DNA from 4 places in the Nocardia iowensis genome. Region 4 is predicted to be linked to each of the others. Evidence: riboswitches for the same ligand, from Rfam matches in the RefSeq annotation. Region 4 holds a riboswitch; each other region holds the start of a gene.
The links. A riboswitch is a leader RNA that binds a small molecule or an ion and turns the genes downstream of it on or off. The one in region 4 is predicted to bind S-adenosylmethionine.
Positions count from the first base shown of each region.

Region 1: linked by a shared signal. The riboswitch ahead of KV110_RS13910 (2OG-Fe(II) oxygenase) and the one ahead of KV110_RS39165 (rhodanese-like domain-containing protein) in region 4 are both predicted to bind S-adenosylmethionine.
Region 2: linked by a shared signal. The riboswitch ahead of KV110_RS11660 (amino acid ABC transporter permease) and the one ahead of KV110_RS39165 (rhodanese-like domain-containing protein) in region 4 are both predicted to bind S-adenosylmethionine.
Region 3: linked by a shared signal. The riboswitch ahead of KV110_RS05850 (bifunctional o-acetylhomoserine/o-acetylserine sulfhydrylase) and the one ahead of KV110_RS39165 (rhodanese-like domain-containing protein) in region 4 are both predicted to bind S-adenosylmethionine.

Region 1 covers NZ_CP078145.1:3,019,441-3,027,013, reverse strand. The annotation lists gene KV110_RS13925 (MFS transporter) at 1-570, shown strand, start outside; gene KV110_RS13920 (hypothetical protein) at 610-1,104, opposite strand; gene KV110_RS13915 (hypothetical protein) at 1,395-1,982, shown strand; SAM riboswitch class IV at 2,068-2,186, shown strand; gene KV110_RS13910 (2OG-Fe(II) oxygenase) at 2,307-3,113, shown strand; gene KV110_RS13905 (tRNA-dependent cyclodipeptide synthase) at 3,113-3,835, shown strand; gene KV110_RS13900 (MFS transporter) at 3,832-5,271, shown strand; gene KV110_RS13895 (MmcQ/YjbR family DNA-binding protein) at 5,337-5,690, shown strand; gene KV110_RS13890 (cupin domain-containing protein) at 5,673-6,278, opposite strand; gene KV110_RS13885 (bile acid:sodium symporter family protein) at 6,308-7,393, opposite strand; gene KV110_RS13880 (LysR family transcriptional regulator) at 7,477-7,573, shown strand, end outside.
Region 2 covers NZ_CP078145.1:2,533,445-2,541,017, reverse strand. The annotation lists gene KV110_RS11685 (phytoene desaturase family protein) at 1-675, shown strand, start outside; gene KV110_RS11680 (carotenoid biosynthesis protein) at 672-1,505, shown strand; gene KV110_RS11675 (LppM family (lipo)protein) at 1,602-2,348, shown strand; gene KV110_RS11670 (glycosyltransferase family 2 protein) at 2,356-3,543, shown strand; gene KV110_RS11665 (hypothetical protein) at 3,551-4,288, opposite strand; SAM riboswitch class I at 4,650-4,744, shown strand; gene KV110_RS11660 (amino acid ABC transporter permease) at 5,011-6,051, shown strand; gene KV110_RS11655 (amino acid ABC transporter ATP-binding protein) at 6,048-6,833, shown strand; gene KV110_RS11650 (ABC transporter substrate-binding protein) at 6,833-7,573, shown strand, end outside.
Region 3 covers NZ_CP078145.1:1,307,262-1,314,834, forward strand. The annotation lists gene metX (homoserine O-acetyltransferase MetX) at 1-598, opposite strand, end outside; gene KV110_RS05850 (bifunctional o-acetylhomoserine/o-acetylserine sulfhydrylase) at 637-1,983, opposite strand; SAM riboswitch class IV at 2,077-2,187, opposite strand; gene KV110_RS05855 (TetR family transcriptional regulator) at 2,229-2,951, opposite strand; gene KV110_RS05860 (MFS transporter) at 3,085-4,581, shown strand; gene KV110_RS05865 (NADP-dependent isocitrate dehydrogenase) at 4,887-6,104, shown strand; gene KV110_RS05870 (NAD(P)-dependent oxidoreductase) at 6,206-7,117, opposite strand; gene KV110_RS05875 (helix-turn-helix domain-containing protein) at 7,241-7,573, shown strand, end outside.
Region 4 covers NZ_CP078145.1:8,472,787-8,480,359, reverse strand. The annotation lists gene KV110_RS39175 (FAD-dependent oxidoreductase) at 1-425, opposite strand, end outside; gene KV110_RS39170 (Rv0361 family membrane protein) at 773-1,219, shown strand; SAM riboswitch class IV at 1,283-1,399, shown strand; gene KV110_RS39165 (rhodanese-like domain-containing protein) at 1,414-1,830, shown strand; gene KV110_RS39160 (O-succinylhomoserine sulfhydrylase) at 1,883-3,097, shown strand; gene fgd (glucose-6-phosphate dehydrogenase (coenzyme-F420)) at 3,171-4,181, opposite strand; gene KV110_RS39150 (HAD-IIA family hydrolase) at 4,765-5,520, shown strand; gene KV110_RS39145 (MarR family winged helix-turn-helix transcriptional regulator) at 5,586-6,038, opposite strand; gene KV110_RS39140 (type 1 glutamine amidotransferase family protein) at 6,092-6,736, opposite strand; gene KV110_RS39135 (RpiB/LacA/LacB family sugar-phosphate isomerase) at 6,806-7,258, shown strand.

The sequences.
Region 1 (7,573 bases), 3.5 Mb from region 4:
CTGATCGCGTTGTTCCTCTTCGCATCCTTCGGAACCCTCTGGAGCGGGCTCGCCCTCCCCCTCGGCGCCGAGCCATGGAACCTCAGCACCACCCAAATCGGCCTGCTCGGATTGGCGGGCGTGGCCGGAGCCCTCGGGGCGGCCCGCGCCGGACGCTGGGCCGATACCGGTCACGCGCAACCGATCACCGGCTGGTCCCTGGCGCTGCTCACCGGCTCCTGGCTGCTCATCGCCCGAATCGAAACCACCCTGTGGTTGCTCGTCATCGGCATCATCCTGCTCGACTTCGCCGTCCAAGCAGTACACGTCAGCAGCCAGCATCTGCTGACCACCGCCCATCCGAACCGCGCCAGCAGCGTCATCGGCGCCTACATGGCCTTCTACTCTTTCGGCTCCGCCATCGGAGCAATCACGACGACCTGGACGTACACCGCCTGGGGATGGGCAGCATCCTGCTGGCTCGGCGCTGCCTACTCTCTGTGCGCATTGGCTTTGTGGGGGCTGACGCGGCTGCGCGGTACCACCCGGCATCTCGAGTCGGCCGAACCGACCGTCGGCTCACGTTGCTGAACGCGATCGACGATCGGCCACCATCGGCGTCCCGTCAGGCTAGAAAGGTGTGGGGACGTCGATGATCAGCTCGGACGGGTTGGGGTTGGTGCTCACCTCGACAGCGACGCGGCCGGAGCCGTCGAGCGAAAAGAAGGCGGCGTTCCAGCCATAATGGCCGTCGTACTGAGTTGTGCGGGTCTCGGTTGTGCTCGCGCCGGTATCCAGGTTGCGCATCGTGACGGTTGTGGAGATGGCACAGTTGTTTCCGCCGCCCGGCGCGGCGGACAACGAGCCAAAGGGATTGCTGGGGGCGTCAGCGGCGAAATTCACCGTCACTCGTGCCGAGCTATCTATGAAATCCGCGAACTCGCGGGCTTGTTGTCCCTGACTGGCCGAGACCTCAGCGGTGACCGTTCCCGCACATCCCGGCCCTGCGTCGATGTGGGCGGGTTCGAAAGAAATCGGGTCCGCAGATGCTGGACCAGCGGGTATGACCAACGCGAACGTCGGCAGGATCGATACTGCCGCAAACTTCAGAATGCTTCGCATCATGACTCCCGTCCTTGCGCGGATCGGCAGTGGGGTTCGATCGACTTGCTTGGACTATACCGCCACCGACACCTCAGCAATCATCTGGCAAAATTTCACGCTAGCAGAGCACATCTGACTCCATCAACCTGACCGCGGGCTCTGACACCGCGGCTACCTCCCTAGGGGCGCAGGGGCATTCGGGTAAGGAGTTGTCCCCAGCTCTGGAGCCACACCCCTAGCACCACGGTATTGCCGGAGAATGGCGCTCTGGCGGGATGTTGTGGCAGGTCGCGGATTTTTATCGTCGGGACATGCTCATTGTTGAAACCGATTCGCTCGCTCAGGACGCACCGCAAAAGCGCCGATCAAGCATTACTCCGCCGCGTGCCACCGGGCTACGACGCGGCGTAGCCGTCTCGGTTGCCGCGATTGCCGCGTTGGGTCTGCTGGGTGTGGCCACCGGCCGGGCAACCGCGGCGCCTGCCGTCGACTGTCTCTGGGCAGGGACAGGCCACGCACAGGGCGCGACGGTGGTAGCCGGTGGCTGGGAATTCACGTGTGGCACCGATCAGCGCGGCGCACCGCTGTGGCGCCGTGGCACGGTCGTCGACGCGCCGAGCAACGTGGCGAATCCGGGCTCCCGCACCCAGCCCGCAGGCAATTTCAGTGCCGGAGCGCAGCAACCGGGCACCGAATACAACGACTACTGCGTGGGCACCCAGCTCGTCGACGGCAGCGAGCAGGTGTACCAGGTGGTGTCCGACGCCGCGGGCGTCCTGCAGTGGAAGGCCGCGGGCCCGATCTCCCAATGGACCTTCGCCCCCGGCACCGGACCGGTACCGACCACCCGCTCAGCCAGCCTGTGCCTGCCGGACCAGGTGATCTGGCCCCAGAGCTGAGCAGGCGGTCCAGCCCCCTCGGAATGAAACTCAGCGCGATTCTAAAGCGTGACAACGCTTCTGACGTGCGCGATGCTTTGGTTCAGGTCAAGAGTGCCAGCGTCAAGTCCCCGGCTAGCTGGCCGGCAACCCTCCAACCGCGGCGGGGTGCCCCGGGTCAAGACCAGGCCGAGCCGCGTAATGCGGCCCGGGCAAGCGCGGGCCCCTTCCCGTTGTGGGGCCCTCTGGAGGGATGGGGGTCGAAACCATGTCCGCTGGGACCACCTCATTTCTCCTGCCCGGGCCTGTGCCCGGTCCATCGAGCGACAACCAGAGGGGAACGACATGACTACGGCCACGCCATCTCTCGGAGAACGCGTGTTGGACACCACCAGGCAGGGATTCGATCACGACTCGTTGACGGCACTGTTGAACGGCGACGTTCACGCCGTTCGGCTGGCCGGGTTCGTCCGGCCCGACGCACTGGCGCACCTGCGAAAAGCCTTCGTCGGCAGGCAGGATCACGGCCCGCTCGGCACCGACCCGCAGTTCCGCCGCATCGGACACGCGTTCTCGGAGACGAACACCGAGGCCGGACGCAAGCGGTACTTCGAGGAGGCGCATCACAACATCGAGCGGCTGCGCGCCATCGCCGCGCCGTATTCCTATCCCGCGGACGACCTTCGGCTGCTGCTCGACGAGATCTGGCCGTCCGGAGCAAGTTTGCTCCGCCGCGACGGGCAAGCCTTCTTCGCGGGCGTCGCGCGCTACCAGCTGGCGGGGGTGGATCTGGAGCCGCATACGGACAATATCGGCCGAAACCTGCCGGAGGACTTCGCTATTCGGATCCGCCGCCAACTGTCGGTCAACGTCTACCTGGACGTGCCGGACCGGGGCGGGGAGTTGGAGATCTGGGACGACTACCCGGACGAACGCGAGTATCGGGATCGGTCCGGCGACCGCGTGTACGGCATCGACCGCGCATCCGTCGGCAACCCGGCCGTGGTGATCACACCGCGGGTCGGCGACGCGATCTTCATCGACCCGCGTCGCGTCCATGCCGTCGCTCCGTCGCAGGACCGTCCCCGCATCACCATCGGCTTGTTCATCGGGGTGAGCGATCCGGCCGAGTCGTTGAAGGTGTGGAGCTGATGACGACAACTACGCTGCTCTCGGCGTCGCACAAAGCCGCATACGACCTACGGTCGGACACCATCACCACCGAAGGTCGCTCCACGGTACTGCTGGTCAGTGTCGGCGCGGACTACCACGAAGGCGAAAAGCTCGCGGCAACAATCGATCTGATCAACCGCTCGAACTTCGGCCGCTGCGCTATCGCCGTCGCGGACACCCTGCAACGGCACAACCTCAGCGGCGGAACCGATATCGACCGGCACGCACGTGCCCGCATCGCGGGTGACGAATGGATCACCCGCAATATCGGCTACTTGAACCAGATCGACTGCCCCACCAACATTTTGCGATGGGACTTCGCGCTTTCCCATCCCCGCTACGGCGACCTCTACGACGCGGTCGAGCAGGCCTACGAAACCGACGACCGCTATCGAAACGCCGTCGACAGCACCATCGACCGGTTCATCGAGCGGCGACTGACCCGGGAACCGGATGTCGATCAGGACATGGTCCGGAAGTCTTGCCGCGCATACCTTTTGGAAGAATGCCCGATCATCATGCCGCTGTGGGCGCACGAGGGTTTCGACTATGTGATCTACCCGCAGCGGATTTCCGCGGCGATGGGGCGCACCAGGGAACTGTTCGTCGAGCCGGAACACCCGGACCGGGTCGCGTGGCTCCCATTGCGCTTCAAGAAGCGAAAGTCCGCGCTGCACAACGCGGAAGGGGCGGAGCAATGACGACCGAGATCCCCGGCCAGCGGCGCATCGCCGGATTCGCCGGACTCGCGGTAGCGTCGTTCCTCGGGTGCATCGATCTGACCATCGTCACCACCGCACTGCCCGCCATCGGCGACGATTTGCAGGCGGGTGCGTCGAATACCGAGCTCACCCTCGGCGTCTTCCTCATGGCGCTGTCGATGTTCATGGTCACGGCGGGACGCGTCGCAGATCGACTCGGGCGTCGGCGGGTGTTGCTGTTCGGCTTGGCCCTGTTCGTGATCGCCTCCGCGGGTGCGGCCGCATCATGGTCGATCGGCACGCTGCTCATCGCCCGCTTCGTCCAGGGCGCCGCCTGCGCCGTGCTGTATACGAGCACCTCGACACTGGTGGAATCGCTTTTCCCGCAAGGCGATCGAGGAAAGGCGATCGGCTGGCTGTACTCGGTGAACGGGTTGGGGTTGGCCATCGGGCCGGTGCTCGGCGGCCTGCTGGTGCCAAGCCTCGGCTGGCAGTCGATCTTCTGGATCAATATTCCGCTCGGCATCGCGGCACTGATCGCCATTGCGCTCGCGGTCCCGCAGGTGCAGCCCGACCGCACCGGCGGCACCGATTGGCCCGGTCAGGTCGTTGTCGCGCTCGCGGTGGTTTCGGCGGTGGGCATTTTCGTGCTCGGCGACCTACGCGGGTGGCTGTCGCCCTGGGTGCTGCTCGCCGGGTTTGTCCTGGTCGTCGCCGTCGCGGTCGGGATCGTGGCGGAGCGTCGCGCGGCGAACCCGTTGATCGATCCCGCGTTGTTCGGTAATCGCAGGTTCGTCGCCGCGATCGTCTCGGACTTCTCCCTCGGCTTGTTCTATGCCGCTGCGCTGCTGGTGATTCCGACGTACCTGACCCAGGGCCGAGACTTCGACGTGCGGCAGGCGGGATTCGTGCTGTTGCTCGTCAGCGGCACCCTCGCGCTCGCATCGCCGGTGGCGGGCCGTTTCGTCGATCGCCTCGGCGCGCATTCGTTGCTGCCCTGGGGTTTCGGGCTGCTGGCCCTGGCGGGAGCCGGAATCGCCTGGTCCGCGTTCGGCAGCCACCTGCCGGTCCTGTTGGTCGCTCTCGTCCTGTTCGGTGCGGGCTGGGCCTTGGTACTGGGACCCGCTACGGTGCTGGCGATTTCGACGGTGCCGCCCACGCGGTCCGGCTTCGCGGTGGGGGCGTCGTGGACGTTCCACAACCTGGGTGGCGCCATCGGCGCGGCACTGGCCACCGTGGTCTTCGGGCATACCAACCTCGATCTCACCGACGAGGTCGGCGACTCGACCGGTCGAGTGGCCGCCATCATCGCAACCACCAGCGTGGTGGCCGCGGTCGTCGTCGTAGTCCTGACAGCCGGTCGGTCCAAAACAACGCTCCCCGAAACAGACCAAGCCCCCGCTGTACCCATTCCCGTCGATGCTGGGACCACCTAGCCGTCGTAGACGGTGCGCAGGAAGCTATACCCGAACCTGTCGGTCCCCGGTGGCATCATCGGGGCATGATCACCGTCGCGGACGTGCGTGCGCTGGCACTCACCCTCCCCCGTTCGTACGAGGCGATCGTGGCGGATCGCATCAAGTTTCGGGTGGGCCGGATCGTGTACATCGCGTTCTCCCGGGACGAAACGGTGATGGGGTTCGCTTTTCCCAAAGCCGAACGGTCCGCGCTGGTCGCCGCTGAGCCGGACAAATTTCTGCTGCCCAGGGCGTCGGACCTGCGATACAACTGGGTCGACTGTTCGATGGCCGCGATCGACAAGGGCGAAATGCGCGAGTTGATCGTCGATGCGTGGCGGATGGTCGTACCGAAGTTCCTGCACGACCACCCCAGTACGTCAGCAGCCCTGCGATAAGGGTGGGCCGCCGATCAATTCGTCGGCGGCCCACACCTTCTCACCGTGCCGTCGGGTGATCACCACCGGCTTGACCTCGGCGGGCACCTGATCGAACGCCGCCACCGGAATGCCGAACGAGGCCGCTAGCACCTCGCGCGGAAGGGAATTCAGCGTGGCGACGATCCCGATATCGTCGGCGGGCTCGGTGGCGCTGGTGTTGAACACCACCAACACTTCCAGCATCTGCTCCGGATCGGCGTTGCCGAAATAGTGGAAGAAGCCCTGCGGCACGAACACGAGATCGCCTGGCCCGGCCTCGAACTTGTCGTTGCGGTAGTCACCATCCGGGTGCGTGCCCAGAATGGTCCACTCGGCCCGGCCGGAGATGATGAAGTTCAGCTCCCACGCGGTCGGATGCCAGTGTGGTTCCCGAATGCCACCCACCTCTAGCCGGGCGATGTAGACCGATGCCTCCTGACCGAGCAGCACCGGAAAGTTTCCTTCGTGCGCGCCCTGCAAGGTCCCGCCGTCGAAGCGCAGCGGCTCGGCCGCGCTCAGTCGGAACAGATGAGAGTCCTTGTCCAGCTTCGTATCCAGATCCGTCATCGGGCGATCCGATGCGGCCGACGGCCTGCTCATCGCCGCGACCCCCACACCAGCGACCGCTGCGCCGCCGAGCGCAGCCACCCCGGTTCCGATGGCTTTGCGTCTGCTGATTCGACCTTCTCGACCTCTCGTTTCGTGCTCCACACGGTTACCTCCGATCTGCGGGCGTAACGCTGTGCCAGGACGGCACAGGTGATCAACTGGATCTGATGAAAAATCATGAGCGGCAACACGATCAGGCCCACCGGTTGACCGACGAAGAGCACCGACGCCATTGGCAGCCCGGTCGCCAGGCTCTTCTTCGATCCGCAGAAGACCAGCACGATGCGGTCCGGCATGGCGAACCCGAGCATCTTGCCGACGCCGGCGGTCGCACCGAGCACCGCCGCGAGCAGCCCGGCACACACCAGGGCGGTCGCGAGCACCCGCAGCGGTGACAGTCCACTCCAAATGTGTTCGGCCATACCGGCACTGAACGCGGAGTACACGACCAGGAACACCGAACCCCGGTCGACCGCCTTCAACGGCGTCGACCGCCGCAACAGCCAGCCGAGCCGCGGCCGCAGCAGCTGTCCGAGCAGGAACGGCAGCAATAGCTGCACCATAATGACCAGTACCGTCGACGCCTTCACCTCGGCCTTACCCGTGGTGTCCATCAGCAACACCACCAGCAGCGGGGTCGCGAACACCCCGACGAGATTCGACAGCGAGGCACTGACCACAGCGCCAGCGACATTGCCGCGCGCGATCGCGGTGAACGCGATCGACGATTGCACGGTGGAGGGCACCAGGCACAGGAAGAGCACACCGATGTACAGGTCCTCGGTCAGCACCGAGGGCACCAGCACGCGTAAGGCGAGCCCGATAAGCGGGAACACCACGAAGGTCACTCCCAGCACTACCGTGTGCAGCCGCCAATGCCGCAGTCCCGCAATCGCTTCCCGTGGTTCCAGCCGCGCACCGTACAGCAGGAACAGCAGGGCGATGGCCACCTTCGTACCTCGGTCGACTACCTCCGCCACCCCACCCTGCGCCGGAAAGACGCTGGCCAGCACGGCGCTCGCGACGATGCCGAGCATGAAACCGTCGATGTAGAACTTGTTGAGGTACTTCATGACGCTGACGCTACGAGCGCCCACTCGATCGCGAAAGGCGCTCAATCGAATATCTGTAAACCGATATCATGATAAATTGAGGCATGTTCGACCCGGAGCTGCTGCGCACCTTTCTCACCGTCGAACGGGCTGGCGGATTCACCGCCGCGGGCAAGATCCTCGGCCTGCGCCAATCCACCG
Region 2 (7,573 bases), 3.0 Mb from region 4:
GTGCTCGACGACTGGCGGCGGCGCATCCGGGTCGGGCCCGGAATCGGGATGGTGGTACGGGTCGCCACCCGATCGTTGCCGAACTATCCCGGCAGCTCGATCGAGGAATCCGCCCGTGGCCTGCAATTTCTCGTGTCCGACCGGCGGCAGCTTCGGCTGGCCCACGGTGCCGCGTCGGCCGGTGACCTGCCGCCGCGGCCGGTGGTGCTGGCGATGAGTTTCAGCGCACTGGACCCGAGCATCGCCCCGCCCGGCGAGCATCAGCTCTCGCTGTGGGCACAGTGGCACCCGTACCGGCTGGCCGACGACAGCGACTGGGCCGAGCACGCCGACCGGGAAGCCGACCGCATCATTGCCGAAGTGGACTCCTACGCACCGGGTTTCGCCGATTCGGTGCTGCGCAGGCATGTGCAGACGCCGGTCGATCTGGAGCGGGAGATGGGGCTGCTCGGCGGCAATGTGATGCACGTGGAGATGTCGCTCGATCAGATGATGCTGTGGCGGCCGCTGCCGGAACTGTCCGGGCAGCGTGTGCCGGGCGCACCGGGGTTGTATCTGACCGGTGCGTCGACACATCCGGGTGGCGGTGTCTCCGGCGCCAGCGGGCGCAGTGCCGCCGACCTGGTCATCCGTGACCTGCGGCGCGGCCGATTCCCCTTGCTGCGCAGGCGATGACGAAGCCCGCGGCAGCGCCGCGCGTCGATCTTGTGCCCATCGCGCTGGCGGCGCTGCTGATCGTCGCGCAGATCGGGTACCCGCTGACGTCGGATGTTGCGCGAGACCGGGTCACCGCGGTGGTCGTCTTGCTCTCGGCGGGCACGGCATTGGCGCATGCGTCGGCGACGCGCGGGATTCGTTACGCGGCCGGGTTTTTGGTGATCGTCTCCGGGCTCGGGCTCACCGCCGAGATCGTCGGTACCGCAACGGGGTTCCCGTTCGGGTGTTACGAGTACGCGGTGGATCGGTTGGGTCCCGCGCTCGGCGGGGTGCCGCTGGTGGTTCCGCTGGCCTGGACCGGTGGGCTGTATCCGGTGTGGGTGGTGGTCGGGCTGATATCGCGCCGAGCGCTGTCACGGATCGGACTGACAGCGGTGGGTGCGGTCGGGTGGGATCTGTTCTTGGATCCGCAGATGGTCGCCGATGGGCAGTGGCGGTGGTGCGACACCGACTCAGGCCTGCCCGGCCTCGCCGAGATTCCGTACACCAACTACCTCGGGTGGTTCGCGGTGACACTACTGATGGGTGTGCTGTTGACCGTCTGGGATCGCGCGATCCCGTCAGTAGGGCTGGACGACACAGCGCGACACACTGGGCCGGGAACCGGTTCGGTCGCGGTGCCGGTGGTGGTTTTCCTCTGGACCTGGCTCGGGTCCACCCTCGCGCACGCCGTGTTTCTCGGCCTGCCGTTTTCGGCTGCCTACGGCGGCGTCGGGCTGGCCATAGTGGGCGTCCCGCTGCTGCGTCACCTCCACTTTTCCCGCCTCGGACCCGATCCGGTGGGCTAGGCGAAGCACATCGCGAGCCTCGTTCCGCCCGTCGCGTGGCCATCTGGACGGATGGCCTGGCACGATGTCCCCGTGCAGCCGAGTCCCGTCACCACGATGCCCGATGCCCCGGTACTACCGACGCCGCGGCAGCGCCGCCTTGGCGCGCGTATCGCCGCGGCCGTCCTGCTCGCGGCGTTGCTGGTTCCCGTACTCGCGGGCTGCCTGCGGGTGCAGGTATCGATGGGCGTCTCGTCCAATGACCGGGTGTCCGGGCGGATCGTCGCCGCGGTCGTCCCCACCGAGCCCAACGACAAGGGTCCACAGCTGAAAGCGCCCGACTCGCTCGCGGCGAAGGTGCGGGTGGAGCCCTACACCCAGGACGGCTACGTGGGTAGCCAGGTGTTCTTCGAGGACATGTCGTTCGGCGAGGTCGGACAGCTCGGTCAGCTGTCCGAACAGACCCAGGGCATGTTCCAGCTGGGCTTCCAGCGCACCGGCGACCTGGTCAGCCTCAGCGGCCGCGTCGATTTGAAGTCCGTGCCACCGCACGGCTCCGACGTGCAGTTCACCGTCGCGTTCCCGGCCCGCGTCGCCAAGACCAACGGCACCCGTGAAGGCGACAACATCGTCTCCTGGAAACTCCCCGCCGGCGACGTCTCCACCGTGCGCGCCGAGGTCAGCTACGCCGACCCCAACACCCGCTCCTTCGCGGGCTGGGCCGGCATCGTCGGCGGCATCACCCTCGCCGTCGCCGCCATCATCGCCACCATGGCCTACATGGACCGCAACCCGCCTGCCCCCGGCGCCCCCACCGGCCTCTCCTGGAGCCGCTGGTGGAAAACGGTCAAGCAGGGCCGTTGAACGGGACATGACGGAGGCTCCACTTGCGCTTTGCCGCAGGCAGGTCCCGTTCGTCGGATGGGTGACGCTGGTCGGGGCCGGTATCGCGGTGGGCGGGGCGGGGATCGGGCTGTTCAACCGGATGACAGTGCGGCAGCTGACGGACGCGGCGGGCGGTGTGACCGAGCCGGTGACCGTGTGTGTTCCGGCTCGTGACGAGGCGGAGCGATTGCCCGGGCTGCTTGCGGACCTGCGGGTGCAGCAGGGGGTGGCGCGGATGAGTGTGTTGATTCTCGATGACGCGTCGGGCGATGACACGTTTGCGGCGGCGATCGAGGCGGCCGGTGGCGATCCGCGAATCACGGTGTTGCGCAACGACACCGAACCAGCGCCCGGGTGGACCGGGAAGGCCGCCGCGTGTGCGCGATTGGCCGAGGCGGTGGCGACGCCGGTGCTGGTGTTCGTGGACGCGGATGTGCGACTGGGACCGGGTGCGGTCGCTGCGGCGGTCACCGAATTGCGCAGGCGGCGGGTCGCGTTGCTGTCACCTTGGCCGATGCAGCGGGCCGAGTCCGTGGCCGAGGCGTTGGTGCAGCCGCTGCTGTGCTGGTCGTGGGCGGCGACATTGCCGATTTCGGTGGCGAATCGGAGTCTGCGGCCGTCGACTTCGGTTGCCTGCGGCCAATTTCTGGTGTTCGACACCGCTGCCTACCGGGCCGTCGGCGGGCACGCCGCGGTGGCCGCCAGTGCCACCGAGGACCTTGATATCGCCCGAACACTGCGCCGCGCAGGACAACCCACCGCCCTCGTGGGCGCGGGACGGATGGCAAGCACCCGAATGTACTCGGGCGTACACGAACTCGACGACGGCTACACCCGCTGGCTGTGGTCGGCCTACGGCGGCACGATCCCGGGCGGCGCGGCCGTGGGACTTCTTGCCGCCCTCGGCTATTGGGTGCCACCGTTGGCGGCGTCGTGTGGTCGCGGCACCGTCCGCCGCATCGGACTCCTCGGCTACGCCGCCGCCGTCACCGGCAGGCTGTTGTCCCGCTCCCTCGAAACCGGCGGTCCGGTCGCCCCCGCCGATGTCGTTGCCGCACTGGCCCACCCGCTGTCCATCGCCGCCTATCTCCGGCTGTGGGTACGCTCCCACCGCGCCCGCCGACGCGGGACGCTGCGCTGGAAGGGTCGCGCGCTCGGTTCCGTCGGCGCCTAGCTGGGGCTTACCGAACCTCGGTGATGCCAACCGTGGGCAAGAAGAAGCAGGACTTTCCGCCGTTCTCCACCGTGCCGAAAACCGCGGCCAGCACGGTGCCGGTGCCGGTCTCGACGGGTACGGCGCGGACGCCGCCCATCGGGAGGGCGGCGAAAAAGAAGTCCTGGATGGCACGTTCGGCCATCGGGCGCAGGGCGGGCGGGACTTCGGCGGGAATCATGCCACCGAAGACGGTGGACAGCGGGCCCATGGCGGCCAGCCCGCCTCGGCCGCTCGTCAGGTTCATCCAGGCGACATGCATGCCGGTGGTGTCCGAGCCGTCGTGGCCCAACCCGTACGGGATGAAGGTGAACATGGTCTGCCCGGCCTTGACGGCGGTCAGGTCGAGGCCGGGAATGGCGACCGTGGTCTTGGGCCATGGGCCCGGCACGGCACCCGCCACCGCGGGGGCCAGTCCGTAGGTGGTGCCGTCGAGGCAGAACGCTGCCGCGGTCGGGTAGAGGAACGGCTGCATACCGAAGGAACGCAGGCCCTCGATCGCGGTGTTGTACACGCCGAGGACATCGCCGGGCGCGGCGGTACCGGTCTGGGCGGGACGATCCCCCGTCGTGCGGACCTCGCCAGGAGCGGGCGGCGCCGGGGCCGCACTCGCGACAGGAGCGGCCAGGGCCAGTGCGACCGAGCAGGTCGCGACAGCAGACAAAATGGTCAGACGGCGCATCACGGTCACGGAGACCTCTCTCATCGTCGACGCAATCGAAGGTCGACGGTACTCCGGCAAACCCGCTGAACTGGCTGTATTACGCCCGGCAAGTCATCGGCGTGTCCTGCGGACGACCTGCAAGGGGCCCCGCACAGCGCGAGTCGTACGCTGCTTCCGGCAGTACCGCCCGAATACGTGAGCAGCACACCGTCCAGGTGGCGCGGCACTGTCGCCGGAAACCGATCAGGCTGTGTCAGCACATGTCCGGCTATCGGATTTACTCCGCGAATCGGACCCCGGCAAGATCTACGCTCACCGTGATTACTTCCCTTGCCCCAGGGTTCGCCTGCTGGGCATGATAATTCGGCTCGACCCTGGCATCACCCGATGTCCGGATCGGCGACAACCATCCAGAGCGACCGAGAGACCTGGCTCGTCGACGTCGCAGCAACCCCCCGGTTCACCGGGTGCGGGTGCTTCCGCCGGGACCGATGGAGGAACCGAAGTGATCATTTCCGCTGCTCGCGGCACCCGTTGGGGCCGTCGCCATATCGATCAGTGCAAAGTGACGTCCGCGAGCTGTCGGGGCTGACCCGCAGCCAGTCTGTGCACCCGTCGCTGGCCGGGTGATGTGACCGCGGCCCGAGTGGCGCGGTCTCGTTCGTTCTTCCGAAGGACCCGTCATGAGTGAGCGTAGCGAGCGAACAAAAGGCACAGCTGCCAAACGCAGTCATGACGGAGCCGAGCGCCAGCGAGGTGGAGTCATGAGTGCGTCCGCCGCACCCGATGCCGCCGCCGTCCCCGGCGAAACCGACGCCGATACCGGCACGCCGGTTGCTGTCGACACCGCGACCGGTGCCGAAACCGCCGCAGACCCGGGGCAGGCCGCCCCCGCACCAACCGTGGCCAAACAGTGGCACCCGTGGCGGTGGGTGATCAGCGCCGTCGCGCTGATCCTGCTCGCGCAGTTCATCCATGGCCTGGCCACCAACCCGGGTTGGGATTGGCCGACGTTCGCCAAGTACGTCACCGCGGAATCAGTGCTGGCAGCGCTGAAAGTGACGCTGGAACTGACCGCTTGGGGAACGGCACTCGGCTTCCTGCTCGGCACCGCGCTGGCGATCGCCCGATTGTCGAACAACCCGGTGCTACGGGTGATCTCGTGGTGCTACATCTGGGCATTCCGCTCGATCCCGCTCATCGTGCAGCTGCTGTTCTGGTTCAACATCGCCTACCTGTACAACACGCTGTCGCTCGGAATCCCGTTCGGCCCCGCGTTTTTCACCTTCGAGGTGAACGGCGTGATCAGTGGCTTCACCGCGGCGGTGATCGGGCTGGCCCTGCATCAGGCGGCGTATTCGGCCGAGATCATCCGCGCCGGCATCATCTCCGTGGACGCGGGCCAGCTGGAAGCCGCTGCGGCGCTCGGCATTCCGCGCCTGCGACAGTTCCGCACCATCGTGGTCCCGCAAGCGATGCGGTCGATTCTGCCCAATGCGACCAACGAGGTGATCAGCCTGTTCAAGGGCACCTCGATCGTCTCGGTGATGGCGATCGCGGAACTGTTCTACCAGGTCCAGGTGATCTACGGACGCAACGGCCGGGTGGTGCCGCTGCTGATGGTCGCGACCGCCTGGTACATCGTGCTCACCACCGTGCTCTCGGTGGCGCAGTACTACATCGAGCGCCACTACGCCAAGGGCACCCAGCGCACCCCACCGCCGTCGCCGGTCGCGCGGGCCTGGCAGAAGCTGCGCGAGATCGCCGAAAACAGCACCACCGCACCACGAGGAGCGACCCGATGACCGCCGCACCCGCCGTCGAAATTCGCGGCGTCCGCAAATCCTATGGTGCGCACGAGGTGCTGCGTGGCGTCGATTTGACCGTGCGCTCCGGCGAGGTGGTGACGGTGATCGGTCCCTCCGGCTCCGGCAAGTCCACGCTGCTGCGGGTGGTCAATCATCTGGAGTCGCTGGATGCGGGCACCGTGCACATCGACGGTGAGCTGATCGGATATCGGCTGCGCCGCAACATGTTGCACGCGCTGCCCGATCGTGAGGTGCGCAAGCAGCGTTCCCGGATCGGGTTCGTCTTCCAGCAGTTCAACCTGTTCCCGCATTTGACGGTGCTCGACAATGTCACGCTCGCACCGCTTTCCACACACGGCCGCACAGCGGGCAAGCGCCGTGACCGCAAGGAGGTCGAAGCCGAGGCGCGGGTGCTGCTGGAGCGGGTCGGCATCGGCGAGTTGGCCGACGCGTATCCGCGCCGGCTGTCCGGCGGACAGCAGCAGCGGGTGGCGATCGCGCGGGCACTTGCCCTGCGCCCCCGAGTGATCCTGTTCGACGAGCCGACTTCCGCATTGGATCCCGAGCTGGTCGGCGAGGTGCTCGACGTGATCCGCGATCTCGCGCACGGCGGCACCGCACTGGTGATCGTCACCCACGAGATCGGCTTCGCCCGCGAAATCGCCGACACCGTCGTGTTCTTGGACGCGGGCGCCATCGTCGAACAGGGCACGCCGCAGTCCGTCCTCGATAATCCGCGCCACCCGCGCACCCGCGCCTTTCTGTCCCGAGTCCGCTGATGAACAGGTACCCGATGAAGCTTTCCGCCCTGGCCACCGCCGCGACCGCGGTCGTGCTGCTGGCCACCGGCTGCACCGACCCCGATGCGGATTCCGCGGGCCAGCCCGCCGGTGCGATCACCTTCGACCTCTCCGCCGCCCAGTCCGGCCGCGTCCGCGCCGCCAAGGTGGACAGCATCGCCGCCGAAGTGCCGCAGGCCATTCGGGACCGCGGCACCCTGGTGGTGACCGGCTCGTCCGGCACCGCGCCGCCGCTGCGCTTCTACGCCGAGGACGACAAGACCGTGGTCGGCTCCGAGGTCGATTTCGCCTCGCTGATCGCCGACATCCTCGGCCTGAAACTCGATGCGCAGGTGGCGGATTGGTCACAGAACTTCGTGCGCATCGATTCCGGTGAGGTCGACGCCTTCATCTCCAATGTCACGGTGACCGAGGAGCGCAAGGAGAAATATGACTTCGCCACCTACCGCAAGGACACTGTGGCGCTGGAAGTACCCAACCAGAGCACCCTGGCGTACCAGGACCGTAAGAGCCTGGCGGGCAAGCGGATCGGCGTCGGCAGCGGCACCAATCAGGAACAACTGCTGGTGAAGTGGAATGAGCAGAACCGCGCCGAGGGCCTGGCGCCCATCGACATCGCCTACTTCCAGCAGACCAGCGACTACTACCTCGCGCTCGCCTCGCAGCGGCTCGACGGCTACATCGGCCCCAACCCGACCGCGATCTATCACTCCGCCACG
Region 3 (7,573 bases), 1.8 Mb from region 4:
AGTCCGGATCGGCCTTGATCGCCGCGATCTGGGTGGTCTGGGTGCCGATCTGGTCGGCGGTGGCGCGGGCGCCGACGGCGAGCACCAGCGCCGAGCCGACCCGGTCCGGCATGCCGACCATCCACTCCAGCACCCGCATGCCGCCCATCGACCCGCCGACCACGGCGGCCAGCCGCTCGATGCCGAGCAGGTCCATCAGCGCGGCCTCGGCGGCCACCTGATCGCGGATGGAGATCTCCGGAAACCGTGCACCCCAAGGCTTTCCGTCGGGCGCGAGGGTCGACGGCCCGGTGCTGCCCTTGCAGCCGCCGAGCACGTTCGTCGCGATCACACACCACTCGTCGGTGTCGAGCGGACAGCCGGGTCCGACCATGCCGTCCCACCACCCCGGCAGCGGATGGATGTCATCGGGGTGGCCGACCACGTGTGAGTCGCCGGTCAGCGCGTGCTCGACCAGCACCACATTGTCCAACGTGGGGGAGAGCTCTCCCCAGCGCTGCACGGCGAGGTGGACCTGCGGGATGACCGCGCCGCTCTCCAACTGCACGTCACCGATCGGGATGATGCCGAGCCGCCCGTCCGGGGGCGGCAGGGCCACCCCGGACGAACGGGCGTGACTCGGTTCGCTACTCACCTTCACGTCGCCGCCGCCGCGAAACCGGCACGCAGATCGGCGAGGATGTCATCGATTCCCTCGATGCCCACCGCAAGGCGGACCAGGCCCGGAGTGACGCCCGCGACGAGTTGCTCGTCCGGCGTCAGCTGCGAATGTGTGGTCGACGCGGGGTGAATCACGAGGGAGCGCACATCACCGATGTTAGCCACATGGCTGTGCAGGACTAATCCGTCCACGAACTTCTTGCCCGCGTCGACGCCGCCACGCAGCTCGAAGGCCACGATCGCGCCCGCGCCCTTCGGTGCGAGTCGCTGCCCGCGTTCGTACCACGGCGACGACGGCAGGCCCGCGTAGCTGACCGATTCCACGTCCGGGTGGGTGGTCAGGAATTCGGCCACCGCCTTGGCATTGGCGACGTGCCGCTCGACCCGCAGGCTCAGCGTCTCGATGCCCTGGCTGATCAGGAACGCGTTGAACGGCGACACCGCGGAGCCCAGGTCGCGCAGCAGTTGCACGCGCGCCTTGAGCGCGAAGGCGGGTGCGCCGAGGTCGGCGAACACCGCGCCGTGGTAGCTCGGGTCCGGGGTGGTGAAGCCGGGGAAGCGCGGCTGTCCCTGCGCATCGGTCACGGTCCAGTCGAAATTGCCGCCGTCGACGATCACCCCGGCCACCGCCGAGCCGTGCCCGCCGAGGTATTTGGTCGCCGAGTGCACGACGATGTCGGCACCGTGCGCCAGCGGCTGGATCAGGTACGGGGTCGCGACGGTGTTGTCCACGATCAGCGGCAGCCCGGCCTCGTGCGCGACGGCGGCGATGCCGGGGATGTCGAAGATGGCGCTGCTCGGGTTGGCGATGGTCTCGCCGTAGAACGCCTTGGTGTTCGGCCGGATCGCGGCGCGCCACTGTTCCAGGTCGTCGGGGTCGTCGACAAAGGACACCTCGATGCCGAGCTTGGGCAACGAGTAGTGGAAGAGGTTGTAGGTGCCGCCGTAGAGGTGCGGGCTGGACACGATGTGATCGCCGGCCGCGGCCAGGTTCAGGATCGCGAAGGTCTCCGCGGCCTGGCCCGAGGCCAGCAGCAGCGCGGCGACACCGCCTTCGAGCGCGGCGACCCGCTGCTCCACCACGTCCTGGGTGGGATTCGTGATCCGGGTGTAGATATTGCCCGGCTCGGCGAGCCCGAACAGCGCCGCGGCGTGCTCGGTGTCGCGGAAGGCGTACGAGGTGGTCTGGTAGATGGGCAGGGCCCTGGCACCGGTGCTGCTGTCGGGTGCCTGTCCCGCGTGGACCTGCTTGGTCTCGAAAGACCACTGGGCCGGATCGGCCGCGAGGATGGGGTCGGCCGCGGGCAGAGTGGAGTCACTCATGTGGTTTTGCTCCAAAGAAAAGGTTGTTCGCCAGAACTAACGGGTCATCGGGATGTGGGCGAAGGACAACAACACATTTCGGGAACCTCCTGGAAAGCGCGCTTGCTCTCGACCTTCGAGAGCCCGGTCATCACCCGGAGCACCCCACCGCTGCTGGAGGGTTGCCGACCAGCGAGCCGGGGCTTGGCGCTGGCACTCATGACCTGACGGGCATCATAACCGGCGGTCGGTCGCCTGCCGAAATCTCATCCGTTTTCGGTAGTCAGCCCCACGCAGCAGACGCGCATGAACTCGTCGAATGTCGAGACGAAGGTCTGGCGTCCGGCCGCGGCCGCCGCCGTGAGGTCGTCGTCGAACAGGGCGTCCGAGCGTTCCATGCCGAGATGTCCGACCAGCTGCCAGACGCCGAGGATCAAGCGCACCGGCAGGGCGTCCGGCTCGGTGCCGAGCCGTTCGGCGAGCACTTCGGCGATCGCAGTGTTCTGCCGGTCGGCGTGCTCGAGACTGCGCGCGCTGACCGCCTGGCTACTGCGCAGGATCCGCTGCATCTGCTGGAACTGCTGGAAGGACACGGGTGCCTCGGTCGGGGCGAGCGCGGCCTTGTCGATGACCCGCAGGAACGCTTCGCGTAGCGATGCCAGCTCGTTGCCGGTGATCGGCAGGCCGCGCAGTGCCTCGGCAACGGCGATGCTGAAGTCCCGGATCGGACCGAGGACGATGTCTTCCTTGCTGTCGAAGTACCGGTTGATGGTGCGGGGCGAGACGTCGGCGGCGTTGGCGATCTGTTCGACCGTCGTCGCGTCGAATCCCTGTGTGTCACAGAGGTTCAGGCCGACCTCGATGATCCGCAGTCTGGTCTGCTGCTTCTTGCGTTCACGCAGGCCGGGGGGTGGTCCCGCAGGTGTCGATGCGCTCGCAGGGTTCTCCGCTGCGGCACTCGCGCCCGTAGGCGTCGGTGACTCGAGCATGGCCATCACCCTAGCGCAACCCCACGTTTACTGTCGCCAAGCGCCAAATGTCGTAGAGCGACATTTTGCGCTTGACGACAAATGTCGCGAGATGTCAGGATGGCGACTTGTGTCGGATGAAGAGGAGAAAAAGGTGACCGAGACTGCGAAAGCGGCAGACGCTCCTGGAAAACAGGGCGGTTCGGCCCGCTGGTTCGCCCTGGCGGTGATCGCGTTGGCCCAGCTCATGGTGGTTCTCGACGCCACCATCGTGACCATCTCGCTGCCGTTCGCGCAGCATGACCTCGGGATCAGCGAGGGCAACAAGCAGTGGATGCTGACGGCGTACACACTGATCTTCGGCGGCCTCCTGCTGCTCGGCGGCCGACTGGCCGACTACCTCGGGCGACGGCGGATCTTCGTCATCGGCCTGATCGGTTTCGCCGCCGCGTCGGCACTTGCCGGTCTCGCGCAGAACGGTGCGGAGATGTTCGCCGGGCGTGCGCTACAAGGCGCGTTCGCGGCGTTGCTCGCCCCAGCGGCGCTGTCGCTGCTGTCGGTGACCTTCACCGAACCCGGTGAACGGGCAACGGCATTCGGCGTGTTCGCTGGCATCTCCGCCGGTGGCGCCGCGCTGGGCCTGATCGCGGGCGGCGCGCTCACCGAGTACGCCTCGTGGCGCTGGTGCCTGCTGGTGAACACTCCGATCGCGCTGCTCGCTGTGCTCGGCGCGCTGGCGTGGGTAGTCAAGGACGTGCCTGCCCCGCGCACCGGCGGCTACGACGTGCCGGGCGCGGTCACCGTGACGCTCGGCCTGATCGCGATCGTGTACGGCTTCAGCCGGGCCGCCGACGACGGCTGGCTCGCGGGCAGCACCATCGGCCTGCTGGTTCTCGGCACCGCGCTGCTGATCGCGTTCGTCGCGATCGAACGGCGCTCGGCCAATCCGCTGCTACCCCTGCACATTCCCGGTGAGATCAACCGTGGCGGCGCATTCCTCGCCGCGCTGCTCGTGCCGATCGCCATGTTCGCGATGTTCCTGTTCCTCAGCTACTACTTCCAGATCACCCTCGGCTACTCCTCGCTGAAGGCGGGCTTCGCGTTCCTGCCGTTCCCGGCCGGTATCGCGATCTCCGCTGGCATCACCAGCGCGCTGCTGCCGAAGATCGGCCCGCGCCCGCTGATGGTGGCCGGTGCGGTACTGGGCGTACTCGGTCTGGTGTGGCTGGCCCAGCTGGACTACGGCGACGGCTTCGCGACCAGCGTGCTGCCCGCGCAGGTGCTGATCGCGCTCGGGATGGGTCCGCTGTTCGTCGGCATGCAGACCGTCGCGCTGCATCAGGTGGAGGAAGCGGATTCGGGCGTGGCCAGTGCGCTGCTCAACGCGGCGCAGCAGGTCGGCGGCGCGGTCGGCACGGCCCTGCTGACCACCATCTCGGTGCAGACGGCCAAGTCCTACGCGGAGAGCCATCCGACGATCGACAACCTGATCGCCCGCGCCTCGATCCACAGCTATGACGTGGCGTTCTATGTCGGCGCCGGGTTCTTCCTCGCCGCCGTGCCGGTGATCGCGCTGATGATCCGCGACCGGCCGGAGAACCTGATCGAGGGTTCCGAGGACGGGGCGCGCCCGGTGCACGTCGGGGTCTGAGTATCGAAGGGGCGACCTCCCGGTCCGCGTATCGCCAGGGTTGCGGTACGCGGACCGCGGTCGTTGTGGCGGCGACCTGCGAATTGCACAATGATCTACCAGTCAGTAAGTTCGTGGGGTTTCTCACTCGGGGGGCTGCCCGCACACCACGATCGTCGGCAGCAGTACGCTTGTCTTGTTTGACCACACGTCTCGCGGACAACGCGGGGCATATACGTTGTCTGTTGGAACAGCTGGGGTCCGCTCACAAGCGTGTTCACCTGGCCGTGCAATGAGGGCACCATCCTAGGAGGACACGAAGATCCATGTCCAAAATCAAGGTTGAAGGTACCGTCGTCGAACTCGACGGCGACGAGATGACCCGGATCATCTGGCAGTTCATCAAGGACAAGCTGATCCATCCGTATCTCGATGTGAACCTCGAGTACTACGACCTGGGCATCGAATACCGGGACAAGACAGACGACCAGGTCACCATCGACGCGGCCGAGGCGATCAAGCGCCACGGTGTCGGCGTCAAGTGCGCCACGATCACCCCGGACGAGGCACGCGTCAAGGAATTCGGCCTGAAGAAGATGTGGCGGTCGCCGAACGGCACCATCCGCAACATCCTGGGCGGCACCATCTTCCGTGCGCCGATCATCATCTCCAACGTTCCGCGCCTGGTGCCCGGCTGGACCAAGCCGATCATCATCGGCAGGCACGCGTTCGGTGACCAGTACCGCGCCACCGATTTCAAGGTGTATCAGGCGGGCACGGTCACCGTGACCTTCACGCCGGAGGACGGCAGCGAGCCGATCCAGCACGAGGTCGTGAAGATGCCCGAGGACGGCGGCGTCGTCATGGGGATGTACAACTTCAAGGACTCGATCATCGATTTCGCGCGGGCCTCGTTCAATTACGGCCTGCAGCAGAACTACCCGGTGTATCTCTCGACGAAGAACACCATCCTCAAGGCCTACGACGGCATGTTCAAGGACACCTTCCAGGATGTCTTCGACGCCGAATTCAAGACCCAGTTCGACGCGGCGGGCCTGACCTACGAGCACCGCCTGATCGACGACATGGTCGCCTCCTCGATGAAGTGGGAGGGCGGCTACGTCTGGGCCTGTAAGAACTACGACGGCGACGTCCAGTCCGACACCGTCGCACAGGGCTTCGGTTCGCTCGGCCTGATGACGTCGGTGCTGCTGACCCCGGACGGCAAGACCTGCGAGGCGGAGGCCGCGCACGGCACCGTCACCCGGCACTACCGCCAGCACCAGCAGGGCAAGCCGACCTCGACCAACCCGATCGCGTCGATCTTCGCCTGGACGCGCGGGCTCGAGCACCGCGGCAAGCTGGACAACACCCCCGAGGTCATCGGCTTCGCGCAGACCCTCGAGGATGTCGTCATCAAGACCGTCGAGGGCGGTCAGATGACCAAGGACCTGGCCTCGCTCGTCGGCGGCGACCAGGGCTACCTGAGCACCGAGGAATTCCTCGGCGCGCTCGACGCCAACCTGGCCCGCGCCCTGCGCTGACCGGTGAATATCCCGGCGCTGGATAGAGAATCCGGCGCCGGGTGTGAACATACGGGCACCCGCACCACCTGGTGGTACGGGTGCCCGGACTGTTTTCCGGGTCAGGCGGAGACCGGGCTCTCGCGCAGCTCCGAGATGGCCCGCGTGAGGTTGTCCGATCCGTGACCGCGTTCGATACCCGCTTCGAACAAGTGCTGCAGCGGGTCGAGCAGGTCGGTGCGAATGCCCTGGTCGCGACTGGCGGTGCGGAGCATCCGCAGCACGGTCGAAATGTCCGCGAGACCGACGAAGGTGGGTGCGAAATCGCCGGAGTCCAGATCGGTGGCGAGGGTCGGCAGCACGTCGAGCAGTTCGCGTAACCACGGCACCAGGAACGTGGCGGTGAAATCGCGTGCCGTGGTGTGTTCGCCGCCGATCATCGCCGTGGCCTGGAAGAAACCGCTGAACAGGCCGTACATGCCCGCCAGCACTGCCATATCGTGCTTGGCCGCAACTCCGGCGTCGGTCCCTAGATACTTCGCCGTTCCCAATTCCGCGATCGTCGCGCCGTGCTCGGCCTGCGCCGCTGGCGACCCGCTGTACGGGAGCAGGGCGTCGGGCGTGCCCAATGTCGCGGGCATGCCGAGGATTCCGCCGTCCAAGAACCGGCCTTGCCGCGTGGCCATCCAGCTCGCGAGCTCGCGTGCCTCGGCGGGGCGGCCGGTCGAAACATTCAGCACGGTGCGCCCGGCCAGCGCTTCGGGGACGGATTCGAGCAGCGCCGCAACGCCGGCGGTGTCGGCGATCGAGACGACGGTCAGCGCGCTCGCGGTCAGCGCTTCGGCGAGCGAGTCAGCACGAACAGCGCCCAACTCGTCCAGCTGTGGTGCTCTGTCCGGCGAACGATTCCACACCGTCGTCGGGTAGCCGCCGCGCAAATACACCTCCGCGATCGCCGCGCCCATGGTCCCGAGTCCGAGCACTGTCACCGGCGTGCGTTGTCCAGCTGATGCTGCTGTGTGGTCGCTGGTCATACATTCCTCCGTAGGTCGAGTTCGGTAGGTGGGCGCCCGAAGATCAGTCTTCGCACTCCGATCGCTGCGCACGAGTGGCAGGACTGACCATCGGCGAACGTTTCCTGCCATATGCTGGCAGGCATGACCGGCCGCACCATCGCCATCGCCGTCACGCCGGGAGCCATGCATCCCTGGGACCTCTACGAGCTGGGCGTGGTCGCCTCGATCTTCGGCACTCCCCAACCGGATCTCGCCGATCCCTGGTACGAGCTGCGGATCTGCTCGGTGCTGCCCGAGGTGACCGAGTCGTCCATCGGGCACGGTGCGTACCTGCGCGCCGAATATGGTGTGGCCGAGCTGGTGTCGGCCGATACCGTGTTCGTACCCTCGGTCGCCTACGACTGCGTCGCCGCCGACCGCGAGGTGCCCCAAGAGCTGCTCGACGTGCTCATCGAGGCGAAGCACAGGGGAGCG
Region 4 (7,573 bases):
CGCGGGACGTCCGGGTGACCGTCGTACCAGGACACGAAGTCCGCGGCGCCGTAGGAGCCGTCCAGGCCGATGCCAGGGATGCCAAGCGCGCGGTCGGCGTTGGCGCCGGTGGAGAAGATGACCGCGTCGTAGAACGTGCGCAGATCATCGAGGGTGATGTCGGTGCCGTAGTCGATGTTGCCGAGCAGGCGCACCTGCGGCTTGTCGAGGACCTTGTGCAGGGCGGTGATGATGCCCTTGATGCGCGGATGGTCCGGCGCGACGCCGTAGCGGATCAGCCCGAACGGCGCGGGCATGCGCTCGAACAGGTCGATGCTCACCTCGGCATCGGACTTCATCAAGGCGTCGGCGGCGTAGATCCCGGCCGGTCCGGCGCCAACGATCGCGATGCGGAGCGGGCGGCTCGCTGCATTCTGTTCGGTCATCTTTTACGCGCACCCTTATGGTCGAGAACAATTACGGCGTCTTCCTTAGCCTAGGCTAAGTTACGCGCTGGCTGGTTGCACCTGTCGATGCGGACACTGAGGGTGTCGGCTCGTGGCCACCCCAGTCGCGGCTATGACAGCAGGCCGCAGTCCCGCGATTCTATCGGTGACGACGCGGACGGCCCTCGGCGGTGCGCGAACTGAGTGGATGCCACCCGGCCCGTTCTGTCCGGGTTACCCGACCCGGCGAGGCTGATCCTCGCGTTGTCGAGCGCACTTCACCGCGTACTGCCGTGCGGGGCGGGGGCGATCGCCGGATAACCCTGCCGACCAGGGATCATCGTCGTATGAGCGATCAGCAGTCACCCGCGGAAGACGAAGTCATCGTGGTCGATCAGACCGACAAGCGTTCGGTGGCGCCGTTCGTCGCGGCCGCCGTGCTCGCGGTGATCGTGCTCGTCGCGATCACCATCGGCGGGGTGCTGTCGCCCGCTGAGAAAAATGTCACAGAATCGGACAAGATCGCCGCCGCGGTGCGCAACTTCGTCGACGGCTCCAACAGCACTGAGATGGTGCCTCCACCAGGCACGGGATGCCCGGGCTTCGATCCGAAACGATCCCCGCTGGCGGGTCGGTCCGGCGCCGGAAAGACCGTGGAAATCACGAAACTCGTCGATCCGATGGTCGATGGCGACCGGGCGAAGGCCACGGTCACTACCAAGGTCGACGGCGACGAGTCGACCGCGACCTGGAATCTGACCCGGTCCGGCGACAAATGGCTGGTCTGTAATTGAGCATTCTCATACCGTGAGCAGCCGTTTGACAGGGTGACCCTTGTCCAGGCAATCTCAGCAGAAGGTCATGAGAACCAGTGTCAAGCCCCGGCAATACTGGTCGGCAACCCTCCTCCGCGGTGGGGTGCTCCGGGTGACGACCTGGCCGTGCGTCAAACCCGAGCGCGGCAAGTGCGGATTCTAGGAGGGTCCATATGAGTTATGCCGGTGACATCACCCCGCAGCAGGCCTGGGAATTGTTGCGGGACAACCCGGAAGCCGTTCTGGTCGATGTGCGTACCGAGGCCGAGTGGAAGTTCGTCGGCGTGCCCGACACCAGTTCGATCGAGCGCCCCACGGTGCTGATCGAGTGGGTCGACACCACCGGGACGCGCAACAGCGAGTTCACCGAGCAGCTGGTCACGGCGCTCGACGGACACAATCCGGACGCCCCGGTGATCTTCCTGTGTCGGTCCGGGCAGCGCTCCATCGGCGCGGCGATCGCCGCGACGCAGGCCGGGTTCGCCACCTCCTACAACGTGCTCGAGGGCTTCGAAGGCCCGGTCGACGAGCACGGGCACCGCGGCGGCAGTGGCTGGCGTGCCCTCGGCTTGCCCTGGCGGCAGTCATGAACTGCTGTCTGATCAACGCGTTGTCGCGGAGCTCTGTCGTCGGGAGGCAGTCGTGATCACCGGTGGTGCGTTCGACAAGCCGCTGCCCGACGGCGTCGGTCCCGCGACGCTCGGCGTGCGAGGAGGGTTGCGGCGCTCCGGTTTCGAGGAAACCAGCGAGGCGCTGTACCTGACGTCCGGTTTCGTCTACGAGAGTGCGGAGGCCGCCGAGGCCGCGTTCACCGGCGACGTCGAGCATTTCGTCTACTCCCGCTACGGCAACCCGACGGTCGCCATGTTCGAGGAGCGGATGCGGCTGCTCGACGGTGCCGAAGCGTGTTTCGCGACCGCGAGCGGAATGTCCGCGGTATTCACCGCTTTGGGCGCGCTGCTCGGCGCCGGTGATCGACTTGTGGCCGCGCGCAGCCTGTTCGGGTCCTGCTTCGTGGTGTGCAACGAGATCCTGCCGCGCTGGGGAGTGGAGACCGTCTTCGTCGACGGCGAGGATCTGGGCCAGTGGGAGCAGGCACTGTCCGTGCCCACCAAGGCGGTGTTCTTCGAGACACCGGCCAATCCCATGCAGACCCTCGTCGACGTGCGCCGGGTCACCGAGCTCGCGCACGCCGCGGGCGCGAAAGTGGTGCTGGACAACGTCTTTGCCACACCGCTGCTGCAGCGGGGCTTCGAACTCGGCGCCGACGTGGTCGTCTACTCGGGCACCAAGCACATCGACGGCCAGGGTCGGGTGCTCGGCGGGGCCATCCTCGGCGAGAAGGACTACATCGAGGGTCCGGTGAAAACCCTGATGCGCCATACCGGTCCGGCGCTCAGCCCGTTCAATGCGTGGACCCTGCTCAAGGGCTTGGAGACAATGCCGCTGCGGGTGCGTCATTCGACCGAGTCCGCGCTGCGCATCGCCCGCTACCTGGAGACCAACAAGGCCGTCAGCTGGGTGAAATACCCCTTCCTGGAATCACATCCGCAACACGGCCTGGCCACCAGCCAGATGAGCGCGGGCGGCACCGTGGTCACCTTCGAACTGAACGCGCCCGCGCACGAAGCCAAGAAGCGCGCGTTCGAAGTCCTCAACCGCCTCCGCATCGTCGACATCTCCAACAACCTCGGCGATGCCAAGTCCCTGATCACCCACCCCGCCACCACAACCCACCGCGCGATGGGCCCGGAAGGCCGCGCCACCATCGGCCTCACCGACGGCGTAGTCCGCATCTCGGTAGGCCTGGAGGACGTCGAAGATCTCCTCGCCGACCTCGACCGCGCGCTGAGTTAGCACCCCACAGAAGACTCCACACGTTTCACAGCGGGTTGATGGTCCTGTGAAACGTGTGGACCGTCTGTGAAGTTCAGGCCAGGGCGCGCAGGCGGGGGGCGAGGTCGCGCTGGAACAGGTCGAGGAAGCGACGCTGGTCGTGGCCGGGGGCGTGGAAGACCAGGTGGTTGAGGCCGGCGTCGAGGTAGGGCTTGATGAGGTCGACGGCCTGGTCGGGGTCGCTGGCGACGATCCAGCGCTTGGCGATCTGTTCGATCGGCAGTGCGTCGGCGGCGGCTTCCATCTCGATCGGGTCGGTGATGCTGTGCTTCTGTTCCGGAGTCAGGCTCAGCGGTGCCCAGAAGCGCGTGTTCTCCAGGGCCAGTTCGGGATCGGTGTCGTAGGAGATCTTGATTTCGATCATCCGATCGATGTCGTCGACGGTGCGGCCTGCCTTGGCGGCGCCCTCGGCGACTGCGGGCATCAGTTTCTCGGTGTAGAGCTCCATGCCCTTGCCGGAGGTGCAGATGAAGCCGTCACCCGCACGTCCCGCGTAGCGTGCGACGAGCGGACCGCCTGCGGCCACGTAGACCGGGATGCCGCCCTTGGGCACGTCGTAGATGGACGCGCCGACGGTGTTGTAGTACTCGCCGCTGAAGTCGACGCGGTCACCGGTCCACAGGGCGCGCATCAGGTCGACCGCCTCGCGCAGACGCGCGAAACGTTCCTTGAATTCCGGCCATTCGCCCTTGTAGCCGGTGGCGATCTCGTTCAGCGCCTCGCCGGTGCCGACACCGAGCATGATCCGATCGGGGTACAGACAACCCATCGTGGCGAAGGCCTGTGCGATCACCGCCGGGTTGTAGCGGAAGGTGGGGGTGAGCACCGAGGTGCCGAGTTGAATCCGTTGGGTGCGTTCGCCGACCGCCGCCATCCAGGCCAGCGAGAACGGTGCGTGCCCGCCCTTGTGCCGCCACGGCTGGAAGTGGTCGCTCACGGTGGCGCTGTCGAGGCCGTGTTCCTCGGCCAGCACCGCGATTTCCACCAGTTCCCGCGGCCCGAACTGTTCCGCCGACGCCTTGTACCCGAGCTTGAGATCACCCATGCGCGCCACTCCTGTCGCTTCGCTGCACACCTGTGCGGGCATTCCCGCACACCGTTTTCGGCCGCAGACACGCCGCGGTCATGCCTCGCACAACCGCCGCGGGCCCGCGAACGTTCCCGTGCCTCGGCGGTCGCATGAACACTGTCCGCCGCTTTCGCGCACGCGCAATGCGGCCGTCTCCGACCATAGTCAGCCAGGCCGTGCGATGTGGGAAGGGCCGCACCCTCGGCCTTGCGCCAGGAACGTGTTCAATAGGCGTACCTCCGCATTCGCTCCGGTCATGCGCGATCTATGGACGGACTGACGTCCGGCTGCGCCTGTTCTGCGTACCTCCGCATTCACTCCGGCCATGCGCGATCTGCGGACGGACTGACGTCCGGCTGCGCCTGTTCTGCGTACCTCCGCATTCACTCCGGCCGTGCGCGGTCTACGGAGGGACTGACGTCCGGCTGCGCCTGTTCTGCGTACCTCCGCATTCGCTCCGGCCATGCGCGTCTACGGGCGGACTGACGTCCGGCTGCGTCCGTAGTGGGACAATTGTCTGGTGACCGATGACGAACCGATCCTGTCCTATCTGACCGACATGGATGGGGTGCTGGTGCATGAGGACCAACTGGTGCCCGGCGCCGATGAGTTCCTCGCCGAGCTGCGCGCCAACGAGACCCCGTTCCTGGTGCTGACCAACAATTCCATTCGCACCCCGCGTGACCTGCAGGCCAGGTTGCGGCACACCGGACTCGACATCCCGGAGGAGGCCATCTGGACCTCCGCCCTGGCCACCGCCACCTTCCTCGATGATCAGCGCCCCAACGGAACCGCCTATGTGGTCGGCGAATCCGGTCTCACCACGGCGTTGCACGAGATCGGCTACGTGCTCACCGACAGCAACCCCGACTACGTGGTGCTCGGCGAAACCCGCAACTATTCCTTCGAGGCGATCACCACCGCGATCCGCCTGATCGAGCGCGGCGCGAGCTTCATCGCCACCAATCCCGACCCGACCGGCCCGTCCCGCGACGGCTCGCTGCCCGCGACCGGTTCGGTCGCCGCGCTGATCACCCGCGCCACCGGCCGCGACCCGTACTACGTCGGCAAGCCGAACCCGCTGATGATGCGTTCGGCGCTGCGCCGGATCGGCGCACACTCCCAGTCCACGGTCATGATCGGCGACCGAATGGACACCGACGTCATCTCCGGCTTGGAGGCGGGCATGCGCACCATCCTGGTCACCACCGGCATCTCCACCCGCGCCTCCGTCGAGGCCTACCCCTACCGCCCCACCATGGTCCTCGACTCCGTAGCCGACCTCGTCGGCCGAACCAAAGACCCGTTCGCATGATCAACGGGACATGACCGAGGCATTCGCGAGTGCGGCCGCGGTCATGTCCCGTTGACCGTGCGGTGTCACGGCTCTTGGGTGGTGAGGGCATCGAGGGCCGTGGACAGGCGGGTGAGGGCGTCGACGGTCGCGGCGAGCTGTTCGTGCCCGAGTTCGGCCACCAGCCGCTTGGACACCACCGCGTGCTGCGGAGTGATGCGATGCACCGCTTCGCGGCCCGCGTCGGTGACCGCGACGAGCTTGGCGCGGCGATGCGCGGGGTTCGGACGGTACTCGGCAAGTCCCTTGTCCACCAACAGGTCCGCGATGCGTTGCACGCTTTGCCGGGTGATGCCCATTTCCCTGGCGATGCCCGCCACCGGCAGCGGGGCGGGCAGCACCGCGCCGAGCACCTGCCACCACGCCGCCGTGAGACCGGCCGGGCGCGCCAATTCCTCGGCGATCGCGAGGAACTGGCCGTTCAATCGAAACGATGTGATGGCGGCCGTAGCGAACAACTCCTGTTCGGTCCTGGTCACGTGCACCTCCCTGGCGATCCGGCCGCTCGACCGGATCGCCGTGTGATTCTTCCTCAACCGACGTGCGCACCCGACCGCTGCTCTTCGTACTCGGCGAGAACGGCCCAGCCCGCCGGGTCGGAGTGCCCGTACAACCGGTACCACCCATCGAGCACGTGCGGCTCGTATACGCCGAGCCTGCCGAGCGCTTCGCGGGCGAATTCGAACGGGGCGGTGCCGCTTGCCGTGATCAGATCGCCGTCGGTCACCGCGGCTTCCTCGACGTAGTTGTCGGCGCCCGCGTATCCGCTGTAGAGCAGGAACTCCCTGACGTTGCTGGTGTGCTTGCGCGTGTCGAGCAGACCCGCCCTGGCCAGCCCGAGGGTCGCACCGCAGATCGCCGCGACCGGAACGCCTGCCTCGAGGAACGCGCGCGCCTTACGTGCGAACGGCATCAGCTCCTCGGTATCCCACGTATCCGCGCCCGCCAGGATCAGCATCGCGCTCTCGGCCGGTGCGAGATCGGCCAGTGCCATGTCCGGCACGATCCGCATACCGCCGAGTGTGGTGATCGGGTCCCTGGTCAGCCCAACAGTTTTCGTCTGCCACGTGCCCGGTTCCCGCTGCCATGTCTCCCGGTTGACGTGCGCCGTCGTGGCGCCGATCTCCCAATCGGAGAAGGTGTCGTAGACGGCCACATGAACTGTTTTCTTGGTCATGACAGTATGCTGTCATAGTTGACAGCATACTGTCAAGAGTTGCGATGAACCTAGCGTTAAGCTGGGGGTATGCGGATCTCGGTTGCTGCGGACGAGCGCGTCGGAGTGGCTCAGGAGTTGGTCGAAGAGCTGGCCCGGCGCGGGCACGAGACGGTGTTGCACGGAGCGCTCGTGGACGCCGAACGGGACGACTGGGCGTGGGCGAGCGAGGCGGCTGCCCGTGATGTCGCGGCGGGCCGCGCCGAACAGGGCATCGTGTGCTGCTGGACCGGAACCGGCGCCTCGATCGCCGCCAACAAGGTCGCGGGCATCCGCGCGGCACTCTGTGGCGATGCGGCGACGGCCAAGGGTGCTCGTCAGTGGAACGATGCGAATGTTCTTGCGCTGAGCCTGCGTTCGACGTCAAGTGCGGAACTTCAGGAAATACTCGACGCCTGGTTTACGGCGGAGCCGAGCGTCGAAGTCGACGACCGGGCGAATATCGCCCATTTGTCCAAGATCGAGCGCACCCGCGAACACTGAATCTCAGGTATTCGCCCTTGTCCGACCGCTATCTGACTCGAGAATGTTTGGTAATGAGCGGTTACTGCGGCCCGATGTAGTGATGTGAGTCACCCAGCCGTTGGCTGGCTATCAATCATCGGAGTATCAGTGCAATACCGCCTCAGCGGTCTCGGTTTTCTCGTCGGCGCGAGCGCGTTCGTCGTACTCGTCAGTGGCTGCTCGGGGCAGGCTGCTTCACCGTCCCGGACATCCCAAACTCTCACCGCCACAACATCAGTCAGCTCTACGAGCCACCCCCCGACCACTACGACCGGTCTGCCGACCACGACAAGT